Linked DNA regions of Hyalangium ruber. The main gene of each other region encodes a partner of the protein of the gene in region 2 in a complex. Links are inferred from orthologs where the notes say so. Each region holds a gene or a part of one and is shown on either strand. Other genes may lie near its edges.

Region 1 (5,332 bases), on a different replicon or contig from region 2:
AACTACCACGCGCTCACCACCGTGCGGGATGCGAAGCTGGCGCAGGAGCTGACGCGCGAGGCGGCCATCTCCTACGTGGCGCTGGGGTTGGATCCCGCGCGCGCGGTGCTCTTCCGGCAGAGCGATGTGCGCGAGGTGCTGGAGCTCTACTGGATCCTCGGCACCCTGGTGCCGCAGGCGAACCTGGAGCGGGCGCACAGCTACAAGGACAAGATCGCCAAGGGCATCAGCCCGGACTTCGGGCTGTTCGCCTACCCGGTGCTGATGGCGGCCGACATCCTCCTGTACAGCACCGACTTCGTGCCGGTGGGCAAGGATCAGGTCCAGCACATCGAGTTCGCCCGCGACTGGGCGGTGAAGTTCAACGTCACCTACGTGCCCGGCTACGACCCGGCCGATCCCGACGGCAAGGAGAAGGGGCACGCGCCCGGAATCCTCCGGCTGCCGGCGGCCCGGGTGCAGGAGAGCACCGCCGTGGTGCCCGGCATCGACGGGCAGAAGATGTCCAAGTCCTACGGCAACACCATCGACATCTTCGGAGACGAGAAGGAGCTCAAGAAGCGCTTCATGAGCATCAAGACGGACTCCACGCCCGTGGAGGCGCCCAAGCCCACCGAGAACGCTCCGCTGTACGACTTGCTCAAGGTGATGCTGCCCGAGTCCGAGTTCGCCCAGGCGGACGCCACCTGGCGCGCGGGCGGCAAGGGCTACGGCGATTACAAGAAGCTGCTGCTGGAGGCCTTCCACACCACGTTCGGGCCCGCGCGAAAGCGCCGCGCGGAGCTGCTGGCCGACCCGGGCGAGCTGGAGCGAATCCTTCAGGACGGAGCCCGGCGGGCCCGCGAGGCGGCCTCTCCGGTGATGGAGCGCGTGCGCCGCGCGGTGGGGCTCTCCTGACCCGCCGAATGTTTGACCCCCCTGAAGGGCACTGCTAAGGGGTAGGCCTTGATGTGCCCGAAGGACGTCCGGTGAACGAGGACCCCCGCTCGCCGCCCGAGGAGGGCTCCAGCGATGGCGAGGTGCCCCGTTCTCCTGGGGACGCCTTCCGTATTGCCCTGCCCAATTTCGAGGGCCCGCTCGACCTGCTGCTGCACCTCATCCGCGAGCACCGGGTCGACATCTTCGACATCCCCATCGCGCTCATCGTCGGCAAGTACCTGGAGTACCTGGAGCGGATGCGGGAGCTGAACCTGGACATCGCCGGAGAGTTCCTGGTGATGGCCTCCACGCTGGCCCACCTCAAGAGCCGCATGCTGCTGCCGCGCCAGGACGCCGCCGCGCCGGTGGAGGGCGGGGAGCTGGCGGTGGAGGAGGCGGGAGACCCGCGCGCCGAGCTGGTGCGCCGGCTGCTGGAGTATCAGAAGTACAAGGACGCCGCCGAGCAGCTGGCCCGCCAGGACCTGCTCGAGCGCGATGTGTTCCCGCGCCGGGTGCCGGTGGAGGCCGTGCCCATCCCCGAGGAGGAGGTGGGCCTGCAGGAGTTCTCGGTCCTCAAGCTGATCGAAGCGCTGGACCGGGTACTGGAGCGCCTGGCTCCCAAGCCGCAGCACGAGGTGGTGCGCGAGCGCCTCAGCCTCGGCGAGGCCACCTTGCGAGTCGTCGAGCGCCTGCGTGGCCAGCCGCAAGTGGTCTTCGAGAACTTGTTCACCGAGGCCACCACGCGGCAGGAGATCGTGATCACCTTCCTGGCGATCCTGGAGATGGTGAAGCGGCGCCTCATCCGGGTCCACCAGGAAGAGCCCTTGAAGGAAATCATCCTCACGCCCAACGGCGACGCCTTGGAGCGGCTGGTCCCCACGGAGGTGGACGAGAGTGACTACCGGTAGCGACCCGACGGACACCCCCGAAGGCACCGAGGCGGCGGACGAGGCCCCGGCCCCTGGCACGCCCGGAGGCCCGGGCCCCTTCTCCGAGGAGGAGATCGCCGCCGTCACCGGCCCGGGCGGCGAGAACGAGCTGGACGAGGTGGAGGCCGCCGCCATCGAGGAGGACTCCGGGCCGGATCTGGAGACCTCGTTCGAGAAGCTCGTCTCCAAGAGCCGCAAGCTGTCCGAGGATCGCATCCGCACGGTGCTCCAGAGCGTGCTCTTCGTGGCGGACAAGCCGCTCACGGTGGACCAGCTCTACGAGTCCACCGGCATCGATCGCGAGCTGATCCTCCAGGCGCTCAACCAGATCTCCGGCATGCACCGCGATGGCATCAACGGCATCGTCCTGCACGAGGTGGCCGGCGGGTGGCAGTTCCGCACGGATCCGCACTCGGCCGAGTACGTGCGGCGCTACCTGCGCGTGAAGCCCCAGCGGCTCACCCGGGCCGCCGTGGAGACGTTGGCCATCATCGCCTACCGCCAGCCGGTGACCCGGCCCGAGGTGGAGGAGATCCGCGGCGTGGACTGCGGCGCCGTCATCAAGGCGCTGATGGACCGCAAGCTGGTGAAGATCCTCGGCAAGAAGGAAGAGGTGGGCCGGCCCATCCTCTATGGCACCACGCGGGAGTTCCTCGAGTTCTTCGCGCTCAAGGACCTGTCCGCCCTGCCCACGCTGCGTGAGTTCCACGAGCTGACGCAGGAGCACCAGGAGATCGTAGAGAAGGAGAATGTCGTGGCGCCGAAGGCCGCCGGCACCGTGGAGGCCCTGTCGGACCCGGGCTTCCAGAAGCGGCTGGACAAGAACGCGGCGGCGAGCGAAGCCGCGCTGGAAGACCTGGAGGAGGCCATGGCCGCGGCCGATCGCACCCAGAAGTCCGCCTCCACTGTATTGACGACGAACACGTCCCCGCAGACGCCCGAAGCCGGCGCCGCGGGGCCCAAGCCCGAGTGACGGGCATTGAAGAAGGCATTGCATGGCTGCTGAACGACTGCAGAAGTACCTGGCCCGAGCGGGTGTTGCCTCGCGCCGACACGCCGAGGAGCTCATCACCGCGGGCCGCGTCACGGTGAACAACGAGAAGGTGACCGAGCTGGGCAGCCGGGTGGATCCGGAGAAGGACCTGGTGGCGGTGGACGGGCAGCACGTGGCCCCGCCGGAGACCTCCTCTTATTACCTGCTCTACAAGCCGGCCGGCGTGGTGACGACGCTGTCGGATCCGCAGGGCCGCCCCACGGTGGCCAGCTACGTGGAGAGCGCCGACAAGCGGCTCTTCCCGGTGGGCCGGTTGGACTACGACGCCGAGGGGGCGCTGCTCTTCACGGATGATGGGGCGCTGGCCCACAAGCTCACGCACCCCAGCTTCCAGGTGCCGCGCACGTACCTGGCCAAGGTGAAGGGCTCGCCGGACACGGCGACCCTGGACAAGCTGCGCGGCGGCGTGCGGCTCGAGGACGGCATGGCCACCCCGCTGTCGGTGGACGTGTTCGAGCAGGCCGAGCGCAACACGTGGCTGAAGATCGTCGTCGCCGAGGGGCGGCCGCACCTCATCAAGCGCCTGTGCGCGGCGGTGGGGCACCCGGTGGTGCGCCTGTACCGGCCGGCCTACGCGGGCGTGGGCGTGGGCGGGCTGCGGCCGGGCGAGCTGCGGCCGCTCACGAACACCGAGGTGCGTCTGCTCCAGGACGTGGCGGAGGCCCGGACGGCGCCTCCCGAGGGAGAGCTGGGCCTGCCTCCGCGGCGGCACGGGCGCTCCGCGCCGGGCTTCACCTCGGACGATGACAGCGAGGATTTCGATCTGGAGGAGGCGCGGACCGCGCCCCCTGCGCCTCGGCCGGAGGCGGGTGGTCGCAAGCCGCGTGCTGGCACGGCGGAGCGTCCCGAGCGCAAGGCTCCGGGGCGGGCGCGGACGGAGGGAGGCACGGGGTTGGCTCGTTTCGATCGCACGCGCGGGGCAGAGGAGGGCGGAGAGCGGCCCCGTCGCAAGGCGTGGGGCGAGGAGGGTGGCCGTCCCGAGCGCAAGGAGTGGAAGCCTCGGGCCGAGGGCGCCGGTCGTCCCGAGCGCAAGGCATGGTCTCCTCGTGGCGAGGGGGCCGGTCGCCCGGAGCGCAAGGAGTGGAAGCCCCGTGGCGAGGGGGCGGGTCGCCCCGAGCGCAAGGAGTGGACGCCCCGTGGCGAAGAGGGCGGTCGTCCCGAGCGCCGGGAGTGGAAGCCTCGGGCCGAAGGCGCGGGGCGCCCGGAGCGTAAGGCGTGGTCTCCTCGTGGCGAGGGCGCGGGTCGTCCGGAGCGCAAGGAGTGGAAGCCTCGCGGAGAGGGCGCCGGTCGCCCCGAGCGCAAGGAGTGGAAGCCCCGTGGCGAGGGAGCAGGCCGTCCCGAGCGCAAGGCATGGGCACCGCGCGGTGAAGGCGCTGACCGCCCGGAGCGCAAGGAGTGGAAGCCTCGTGGCGAGGGGGCGGGTCGCCCGGAGCGCAAGGAGTGGAAGCCCCGGGGTGAAGAGGGCGTTCGTCCCGAGCGCCGGGAGTGGAAGCCTCGTGGCGAGGGCGCGGGCCGCCCGGAGCGCAAGGCGTGGTCTCCTCGTGGCGAGGGCGCCGGTCGTCCGGAGCGCAAGGAGTGGAAGCCTCGCGGAGAGGGCGCCGGTCGCCCGGAGCGCAAGACGTGGGCACCTCGTGGCGAGGGCGAGGGCCGTCCCGAGCGCAAGGAGTGGAAGCCTCGCGGCGAGGGCGCCGGTCGCCCCGAGCGCAAGGCGTGGGCACCCCGTGGCGAGGGCGCCGGTCGCCCGGAGCGGCGGGATACGCGTCGTCCCTCCCGCTTCGGCGGTGCGGGCGAAGGCGCTCGGCCCGAGCGCCGGGGGGCGCGTCCGGAGGGTGGCTCGGAGGGCGGCAGCGGCTTCGTCGACTGGCGCAAGCGCAAGAAGAGCGAGCCGGGCACCTCCTGGAATTCGGAGCGCCCGGGGTCTGGCGGGGCTCGGGGCCCTCGCAAGCCCGCCGGCCCTCGCCGGCCGCGCTAACGCGTGACGGTGCGGCGTCCGGCACGGGGGCTGATATAACCGGACGCCTCCCCACCGTTTCCCTCCCGGAGTGCGATGAGAACCGGCGTTCGCCCCCTTTTCGTCGTCCTGTCCCTCGTGCTGGTAGCTGGGTGCCAGGGCAACCGTGATCAGCTCCTCGCAGACCTCCAGAGCCCTCGGCCGGAGGTCCGCGCCCAGGCCGTGAAGGCCCTGGCCAAACAGGGCAACGCGGACGATCTGGTCCTCTTCACCCGCGCCGCCAAGGACATGGCCTCCATCGTCCGAGGCGAGGCCGCCGAGGCCCTGGGCGAGAGCCAGGATCCCCGCGTGGTGGATCTGCTGGGCGAGCTGCTCGAGGACCAGGACGAGGACGTCCAGGGCCGCGCTGCCATGGCCCTCTCCAAGGTCAAGAACGACAAGGCCAAGGCGTACCTCACCCTCCAGTACGGGCGCCGGAGC
Region 2 (9,048 bases):
ACCACCGGACCAGACAGCGTCGTCGTCCGCGCCCCGAGCGCCCGCAGGCCCTGGGCGAGCTGCGAGGTGCCCATGCGCGTGGAGTACGTGCTGTCGTAGCCGAGCACCGCGTCGCGCACTCGGTCGATGGAGGAGGAGGCCGTCTGCGCCGTGGCCGGAGTCATCAGCCCCAGCGCCGCCAGCGCCATCACCCCGGAGGTCGGGCCACAGTCATTGAATCCGTAGGGGTTGCCTCCGCTGTTGGAGGCAGTGGGGCCCCACTGGGTGAGGAAGAAGCGGTTGGCCTCCTGGAGCGTGGTGGGCAGGCCCGCGCCTGCGGGGGGCGAGGTGGGCGTGCTGGGCACGGTCGGAGTCTGGCCGCCCGGGAAGAGCGTCTGCACGTGGCTGCGGATGAGCTGCTCGTACTGCTGGCCGCGCCAGTCGTTCATGCCTCCCGGGCCTCGGTGCCACGCGCGCGCCGCGGCGTGCGGGCCGCCGTAGGCCCGCGAGAAGTCGGCCAGCTTCTTGGCGGCGAACTCCAGCTGCCACTCGGGCGGGATGCTCACCGCGTTGGCGCCGCGCCCGGCGTAGAAGTTCTGCTGGCCCGGCTGCGTGGTGCGCACCCACGCCTCGAACTCTCCCAGCAGGCCGTTGTCGTCGTAGCCCAGCAGGCCATGGCCCGTGCCATCCAGGTGGACGATGTGGTTCTTGAAGCTCGACTCCTGGAAGACCATGCCGGCCAGGATCTTCGGATCAAAGCCGTACTGGGTGCCGTAGCGCTCGATCGTCGGCCACAGCTCCTGGAGCGTGAACGTGTGGTTGGGCGCGTTGGAGAGCGGCCCCGTGCTGGGCGTGCCCGGCGTCGTCGGCGTCGTGGGTGGAGTCGGCGCCGAGGTGCCGCCCGGCAGGGTGAGCGTCTGGCCCACGTAGATGCGGTCGGGGTTGGACAGCCCGTTGGTGCGCATCAGCGCATCCACCGTGGTGCCGAAGCGCTGGGCGATGCCCGAGAGCGTGTCTCCGGCGCGCACCGTGTACGTGGAAGGCGTGCTCGGAGGCGGGGTGGGCGTCGTCGGCGTGCCGCTCGGGATGCTGAGCTGCTGGCCCACGTAGATGCGGTCGGGGTTGGTGATGCTGTTGGCCCGAGAGAGCGCGTCCACCGTGGTGCCGAAGCGCTGGGCAATGCCCGAGAGCGTGTCTCCCGCGCGCACCGTGTAGACCGTGCCCGTGGCCTGGAACGCGTCAACGCGTGCCGTGGAACGCGTACCAATTGATTGGGATGCTTCGAAGCCGTCCGCGGGCAGGCTGCTCCGGGAGGCGAGGGGAGCAGTCGCGGCGGCAGTCGAAATGGGCGAGTTAACCTTCTGGAAAGACTTGGGAATCTCGTTCGTGGCGATACGCATGATGGGCTCTCGGGAGGGCTGTGGAAGCGTGCGGCTTACACAGCAGTTCTCGGGCCTAATCCGGCGGAGTTTCCGAAAAAGATTTCGCGCTAAATTTTTCTAGAGCTTCTTCGTGGCCTTCTTGTTCGCCACCGGCGCCTTCTGAGCCGCCACGGGCCGGTCCACCTTGAGCAGCTCCAGGTCCGTGGAGTCCCCGGTGGACACCTTGATGATGCCCACCCCGGGCGCGAACCAGATGAAGCTGTCGATCTGCCGACCCTTCGCCCCCGGGCGGCTGGCCCGCGCCGTGGTCGTGTTCTTCACCTTCACCGCCTTGAAGGTGCCCGCGCCGACCGTCACTTCTTCCTCCCCGACGACGGTGGCCTCCTTGTCGAAGGTCGTGGCGATCACCATGCCCGGCATCTTCGCCGACTCGGGCGGCTGCATCTTCACCGACAGCGAATTGCGCCACACCGAGCCCGGCACCATGTTCACCGACGGTGGGACGACCACCCCCTCGGAGGAAACCACCTCCACCTGCATCCCCGAGGCCGACAGCAGCGTGCCCTCCAGGCCGCCAAGCCCCGTGCGCACGCCCTCCGAGGTACAGAAGGCCTCGGTTTCGCCGCGCTTTCCCTTGAGTTCCACCGCCAGGAGTCCCTTCACCCCCTCCGGCACGGCGGTCACTCCCTGGGTCGAAAGCGTCAGCTCCGAAGATCGACCCGCCCGGTAGGTCAGCTTCAGCCCGTTCTCCAGCGGGAAGTACGGGTTGGGGCAGGGGGCCTCGGCCACGGCCATGTCAGACCGCTGAGGTAGTGGTTCCGGGCTCGCCCCGAGGAGGAGCGAGAGGGCTAGCAAGGGCTGGTACGTAGGACGCCTCCAGAAGGATCACCGGGAAGGTAGGGTGCGTCTCTCACTTTTCAACCCCTTACCGTTCACCGGCGACGGTACAGGGCGTCATCCGAAATGTAGGGTCACACGTTGCATGGTCACGCTTGATCCCCTCATACTCGGCTGGTACAGCTGACCACACGCGGAGGCCGATTTTTCGGCCCTGGAGCGATTTCCACACCCGCGCACCACGCCGCACAGGAGCACCGCTGGATGCGTATCAAGCGCCTGGACATCACTGGCTTCAAGTCATTCATGGAGCGCAGCGTCTTCAGCTTCGGCGAAGGCGTCACCGGCATCGTCGGCCCCAACGGCTGTGGCAAGTCCAACGTGGTGGACGCCATCCGCTGGGCCATGGGCGAGCAGAGCGCCAAGAACCTGCGCGGCCGCGGCATGGAGGACGTCATCTTCAACGGCTCGGAGTCCAAGCCGCCGCTGTCCATGGCCGAGGTGTCGCTCACCTTCGCCATGGAGGAGACGGACGGGCTGGCTCCGCAGTACCAGGGCCTGCCGGAGATCACCGTCACCCGCCGCCTGTTCCGTAACGGCGAGTCCGAGTACCTCATCAACAAGACGACGTGCCGGCTTCTCGACATCACCGAGCTGCTGCTGGGCACGGGCGTCGGCACCAAGGCCTACTCCATCATCGAGCAGGGCCGCGTGGGTCTGATCGTCTCCAGCAAGCCGGAGGACCGCCGGTCGATCATCGAAGAGGCGGCCGGCGTCACCAAGTACAAGGCCCGGCGCAAGGCGGCCGAGCGCAAGATGGAGGCCACCGAGGCCAACCTGCTGCGCGTCACGGACATCACCAACGAGCTGGAGAAGCGGCTCGACACGCTGTCGCGCCAGGCGAAGAAGGCCGAGAAGTACAAGAAGCTCAAGGCGCGCATGCGGGACATCGATCTGCACGCCGCCAGCCACCGCTACCTGGAGCTGCAGGCCGAGAAGAAGGTGCTCGGGATGCGGCTGGAGAGCCTGGGCTCCGAGGAGCGCGAGAACCTGGACCGGGTGCGCGAGCTGGAGGAGGCCATCACCCGGCGCCGCGCGGAGCTGGAGGCGGAGGCCGAGGCCCTGCAGAAGCTCGCCAGCGAGGTCCACGCGCTGGAGCGCGCGGTGCAGCGCGATGACCAGGACCTGGCCTACTGGCGCAAGGATCTGGAGGAGACGAGCGCCCGCGTGGCCCAGGCCGAGGGCGAGCTGAGCCCGCTGCTGGCCCGGCAGGCCGAGATGGCCGAGACCATGGCGGCGCGCGAGGCGGAGCTGACGGGCATCGCCGGGGCGTGGAAGGAGGACGAGGTCGCCATGCAGGTGGCGCAGGAGGAGCTGCGCCGGGTGACGCACCTGCAGACGGAGGTGGCGCTGCGCCTGGAGCAGGAGCGCGCGGGGCTGGTGGCCGTGGCGGCGCGCCTGGCCAACCACGAGTCCAACCTGGTGAACCTCGCCCGCCAGCGCACGGATCTGGAGGCCCGCCGCGAGAAGCTGCGCGTGGAGACGGAAGGGCTGCGCGCGCAGGAGCAGGCGCTGGATGGGGCGCGCACCCAGGTGCTCCAGATGGTGGAGGAGAGCCGCCACAACGCGATCGAGCTGGCCGCGCGCAAGACGCAGGAGGAGGAGGCGCTGGCGAGCACCCGCGCCGCCTTCGCCGAGAGCGAGATCCAGGTCATCAGCCTTCGCGAGGAGCTGGCCGACAAGCGCAGCCGGCTATCCTCGCTGGAGGAGCTGCAGAAGAACTACGAGGGCTTCGACCGCGGTGTGCGCGCGGTGATGGTGCGCGCCGGGCAGCAGTTCCGCGAGCAGGGCATCTTCGGCCTGGTGGCGGATGTGCTCACCGCGCCGCCGCGCTTCGAGCGCGCGGTGGAGGCGGCGCTGGGCGAGCGGCTGCAGCACGTCATCGTCGAGAGCCGGGAGAAGGGCTTCGAGCTGGTGGACTACCTGAAGTCCGCCTCCGAGGGCCGGGGCAGCTTCCTGCCCGTGCCCCTGGACGAGGCGCAGGCGCCCCTGGTGGAGCCGGACTACAGCCGGCCCGGGGTGCTCGGCAGCGCCTTCGCGGAGGTGAAGTACGAGGAGGTGCTGCGGCCGGTGGTTCGGCTGCTGCTCGGGGACGTCGTCATCGTCCAGGACATGGCCTCTGCGCGCGCGTACGCGGCGGCGGGGGGCCCGGTGTGTACCCTCGTCACGCTGGAGGGCGAGGTGGTGCGGGCGGATGGCACCCTCACCGGCGGTGAGCGCGAGGGCGCGGCAGTGGGCGCGCTGCAGAAGAAGCGCGAGATCGCTGAGCTGGCCTCCGAGGTGGCCCGGGTGGAGGAGCGCTACAACGAGATCCTCACCCGGCACTACACGCTCCAGAAGCAGATGGGGCAGACGGAGACGGTGCTCAAGGGGCTGGCGAAGAACCAGCACGCCGAAGAGCTGAACCTCGCCAGCCAGGAGAAGGACCTGCACAAGGCCAGCGAGGACCTGGCACGGGTGCGCGAGCGGCTGGCCACGTTGGACCAGGAGGAAGGGCAGCTGGCGCACTCCCACGGGGCGCTGGTGCATGAGGAGGAGAACAGCCGAGGCGAGGTGGCCCACGGACAGGCGGACCGCGAGGGGCGCGAGGAGCGCGTGCGGCAGCTCTCCGGGGAGATGGAGAACCTCAAGCAGCGGGCGGAGACGGCGTCCTCGGACCTGATGGGGCTGCGCATCAAGGTGGCCGCGGGCAGCGAGCGCGGCGAGGCGGCTCGCAAGGAGCTGGAGAGCTTGCTCACCCAGAAGCGGGAGATGGAAGACCGCGTCCACCGCCTGCGGGTGGTGGTGGGGGAGGGCACCGCGCGCACGGACGAGCTCAAGCACCGCATCGAGGAGACGGACGGGGGCCGCTCGAAGCGGGCCGAGGAGCACCGCCTGGCCGCCGAGACGCTCGAGGGGCGCCGCACCACCCACGCCGCCGTCTCGGCCGAGGTGCGCGAGCAGGACACCCAGTTCCGCGAGCTGCGCGGCCGGGTGGACGAGCTGATGCAGGGCCTGTCGCAGATCTCCCTCAAGGAGCGGGAGATCGCCCTGGAGGTGGAGCACCTGTCGGCCGGCATCCGCGAGCGGCACCAGGTGGAGCTGGAGCTGGAGCTGCACCGCTACCACCTGCTGGCGCCGCTGCCTCCCGAGGCCGAGGCCGAGCTGAAGGACCTGCGCTCCCAGGTGGAGAAGATGGGGGAGATCAACCTCACCGCCATCGACGAGCACGCGGAGCTGTCCAAGCGCTACGACTTCCTGGCGGCGCAGAAGAAGGACCTGACGGCCTCGCTGGAGCAGCTCAAGGAGGCCATCACCCGCATCGATGCGACGAGCCGCGAGCGGTTCAAGCAGACCTTCGACGTGGTGAACGAGAAGTTCCAGGCGGTGTTCCCGCGGCTGTTCGGCGGCGGGCGGGCCAGCCTGGTGCTCACCAACGAGGGGCCGGGCGCCGAGCCGGGCGTGGAGATCGTCGCCCAGCCGCCGGGCAAGAAGCTGCAGAGCGTGAACCTGCTGTCCGGTGGCGAGAAGGCGCTGACGGCCGTGGCGCTCATCTTCGGCATCTTCCTCATCAAGCCGACGCCCTTCTGCCTCCTGGACGAGGTCGACGCGCCGCTGGATGAGGGCAACGTGGGCCGCTACAACGACATGGTGAAGGAGATGAGCAGCCAGTCGCAGTTCATCCTCATCACCCACAACAAGCGGACCATGGAAGTGGCCGACACGCTCTACGGCGTGACCATGGAGGAGCCGGGCATCTCCAAGCTGGTGAGCGTGAAGCTGCGCGAGGCCAAGGCCGCCAACGACAACATCTCGGCGGCCTGAGTCACGGCTACACGGAGAGGAGCTCCAGCGCGAGTCGGTGGTAGGCCTCGCGCTGGGCCAGCCCGTTGAAGCCCCCGTTGATGCGGCGGGTGATTTCCCGGAAGTCGCCCGCGTCCGCGAGCGCGTTGAGCCCCCGGCCCTTCCAGTACCAGCCCGCCACGCGGAAGCCGATGTCCAGGTCCGCGGCGCGGGTAGGATTGCCCTCCAGGTCGATGCCCAGCGCCCGACCGGCGGTCCGGTAGTTGGATCGGCCCGTGAGCTGGATCGGGCCCCGGCCCTTGTAGCGAGGGCCATCCCCCGGCTCGGTGTTGCCCAGGTCCTTGCGTCCCTCGTACGCCTCTCCGGAGGCGATCTCCTCGAAGAAGCGCAGCTCGCCGCTCTCGTGGGCCAGCTGCGCGAGGAAGGCCGCCTGGCGCTGAGGGGTGGTGATGTCCGCCTCGGCCATCGCGGCGTTGAGGTGGGGCAGGCACGCGGCGGCACGGCTGTCCGACAGCCTGGGCATGAGGTCCTGAAGCTGTTGCAGGGAGATGCCCCCGCCCGTGGCGGCCGTGGGCGGCTCGGCCTGGACTCCGAGCGCCGCCCAGGTCCGAGGGCCCACCGCGCCGTCCACGGTGAGGCCGTGGGCCCGCTGGAAGTCCCGGACCGCCGCCTCGGTCCTCGCGCCGAATTGGCCATCCGCCGCGCCGGGAGCGAAGCCCGCCGCCGCGAGCCTGCGTTGGAGCTCGGCGACCTCCGGGCCGCGCGAGTTCAGGCTCAGGGTGCTGGAGGCGAGCGAAGGGTGGAGCGAGGGCGAGGGCATGGAAACCTCCGGGTGCGTACGCCTCAAGGTGGAGCGGGCTCGCCGGACTTGTGAGAAGCCCCCCGGTGCGAGCGCTCCCTGCTCTCCCGCCTGCCTCTCCTCAGCCCCGCGCGGCGCTCAGCACAGGGTCTCCATGGCGCCCAGCTGCTCGAGCAGCTCCTGGGGGTGCTGGGCCTCGAAGAGGCGATCCGCCAGGCCATGGCTCGCCAGCCGCGCCACATGGGCCAGCCGGACGAGGTGGGAACGCCCCCGCTCGGCGCTCACGAGGACCACCAACAACCGCAGTGGCAGCCCATCCGGCGTGTCCACACTCAGCGGGCTGGCCAGGGTCACCAGCGCCGCCGTGGGATGGGTGCCGGCGATGAGGGCGTGGGGTACGGCGACGCCATTGCCCACCGCGCTGGAGACCTCGCTCTCGCGCTGCCGCAGCGCCGCCACCAGTTGCGCGGCTCCGACTCCGGGGCAGGCCGAGGTCAGACGCCCCGCGGCCACATCCAGCGCATCCTCCAGCCTCGCACAGGAGAGCTGGACGACCAGCCGCTCGGGAGCCAGCAGGTTCGCCAGCGTGGGCACGGGCTCGTCGCGGCGGGCCTCTCGCAGGGGAAACTCCTCGTCGAGGAGCCGCCGCACGCGGGCAAGCTGCGGCCCGGTCAGCCGCCGCCGCGCGATGTCCAGGAAGAGCTGTCCGGCCCCGGGCTCCTGCTCCAGGTAGCTGGAGACGAAGGGGCTCACCCGGTGCGCCACGTCCATCAGCAGCGTGGGGGGCACGTCCAGTTCCCGGGCGATGGCGGCGAGCCGCTCGGGCGTGGGCACCGCGTCCAGGCCGTGCTCCACCCGGCTGAGGTACGCGCTGGAGACGCCAATGCGGCGGGCCAGGTCTCTCAGAGAGAGGCCCGCATCCACTCGCAACAAACGCAGTGTGGCTCCCAGGTGCATCGGGGATTCACCTCGCTACGGGAAGTGCTTCGACCGAAGAGGACGCCGAGGCCTTCTCGGCCAGCGGCTCCGGCTGGCGGACGATGAGCAGGGAGCAAGAGGACTCTCCGATGAGGCGCTCGCGGTGCAGACCGAAGAGCCGGTCCTCGAGGCCCCACTCCGCGCCGACACCGATCACGATGAGCTCATAGCCCTGTGTCGCCTCCTGCAGCGCCGCCTCCTCGGGAGTCGCGTGCGCCACGGCCTTGAAGCGCACCCGGCCGGACTGCTCGGGGAAGAGCTCATCCACCAGGGAGCGACCGACCGTGCTGGCCGTATCCCGCTCGGGTTGGGTGACGTGCAGCACTGTCACCTCCGCGCCCGTGTGCTGGAGCAGTCGCCGCGCCAGGTCGAGCGCCGCGCGGTCATGCCGGCTGCCGATGAAGGGCACCAGCACCCGGCGGATCTCGGACAGGCCTCGGTCCACCAGCACGGCCACGTTCGTGCTGGCGTCCTTCATCACCTCGTGGACAGTGCCGCCCAGCATGGTCTGGCTGAACAGCGGCTTGTGCCAGCCGAGCAGGACGAGATCCGCGCGCTTGGCCTCGGCGGTGCGGCAGATGTCCAGCGCCGGCTCCATGGAGACGAAGGAGAGGGGATTCACCGTCAGGCCCAGCTTGCTGGCGCTGCTCATCAGCGGCGACAGGGCGCCTTCCTCGGAGGGCTTCGGACTCTGCCGGGCCGGGAAGAGCGCCCGCTCCGTCGGAGAGCTGAGGTGGAGGGCGTAGAGCTGGGAGCTGTCCGTGCTTCCTCGCGTGAGCGCCTGTCCCAGCGCCACCATGCCCGGCCCCGTTTGGCCGTGAGAGACGCACATCAGCACGGTGAAGGGCGGTGCGCCGCTCACCACCGGGGCGATGCCCACGCGGTCTCGCGCCAACTCCGCGGGCGGGTAGATCCACTTCAAGAGCGGCGTGGTCATGAAGGTCGTCACCAGGGCCATGATGACCATCATCGTGAACAGGGTGGGGGAGATGACGCCCAGGTCGAGGCCGAGGTTGAGGACGATGAGCTCCATCAGGCCTCGGGTGTTCATGAGGATTCCCACCGCGCCCGCCTCGCGCCAGCGCAGGCCCGTCAGCCGGGCCGCCACCGCGCTGCCGCCGAACTTGCCCAGGCAGGCCAGGACGATGATGAGCCCGCAGATCGTCCACGCCTCGGGGCTGTTGAGCAGCCCCAGCTGGGTGCGCAGGCCGCTGTAGGCGAAGAACACGG

Evidence for each region. The genes of interacting proteins can lie anywhere in the genome.
Region 1: the proteins of smc (region 2) and SYV04_RS32145 are in contact, whole or in part, in a crystal structure (PDB 3ZGX), measured with the Bacillus subtilis proteins. The link is inferred for Hyalangium ruber from one-to-one orthologs.

The regions. Positions count from the first base shown.
Region 1 is NZ_JAXIVS010000013.1:215,466-220,797, forward strand. Bases 1-2,897 are described here. They hold SYV04_RS32145 (segregation and condensation protein A), read left to right. Parts: upstream 1-968; coding sequence 969-1,826; downstream 1,827-2,897. Other genes in these bases: trpS (tryptophan--tRNA ligase), read left to right, coding at 1-897; scpB (SMC-Scp complex subunit ScpB), read left to right, coding at 1,813-2,820; SYV04_RS32155 (pseudouridine synthase), read left to right, coding at 2,843-2,897. In the rest of the region: more of SYV04_RS32155, read left to right, coding at 2,898-4,873; SYV04_RS32160 (HEAT repeat domain-containing protein), read left to right, coding at 4,949-5,332. UniProt on the Bacillus subtilis protein: Participates in chromosomal partition during cell division. May act via the formation of a condensin-like complex containing Smc and ScpB that pull DNA away from mid-cell into both cell halves.
Region 2 is NZ_JAXIVS010000009.1:152,778-161,825, forward strand. The notes cover bases 2,086-6,262. They hold smc (chromosome segregation protein SMC), read left to right. Parts: upstream 2,086-2,462; coding sequence 2,463-6,062; downstream 6,063-6,262. Other genes in these bases: SYV04_RS25520 (TapB family protein), read right to left, coding at 2,086-2,156; SYV04_RS25530 (peptidoglycan-binding protein), read right to left, coding at 6,070-6,262. In the rest of the region: SYV04_RS25515 (LysM peptidoglycan-binding domain-containing protein), read right to left, coding at 1-1,379; more of SYV04_RS25520, read right to left, coding at 1,479-2,085; more of SYV04_RS25530, read right to left, coding at 6,263-6,861; SYV04_RS25535 (helix-turn-helix domain-containing protein), read right to left, coding at 6,979-7,797; SYV04_RS25540 (cation:proton antiporter domain-containing protein), read right to left, coding at 7,805-9,048. UniProt on the Bacillus subtilis protein: Required for chromosome condensation and partitioning.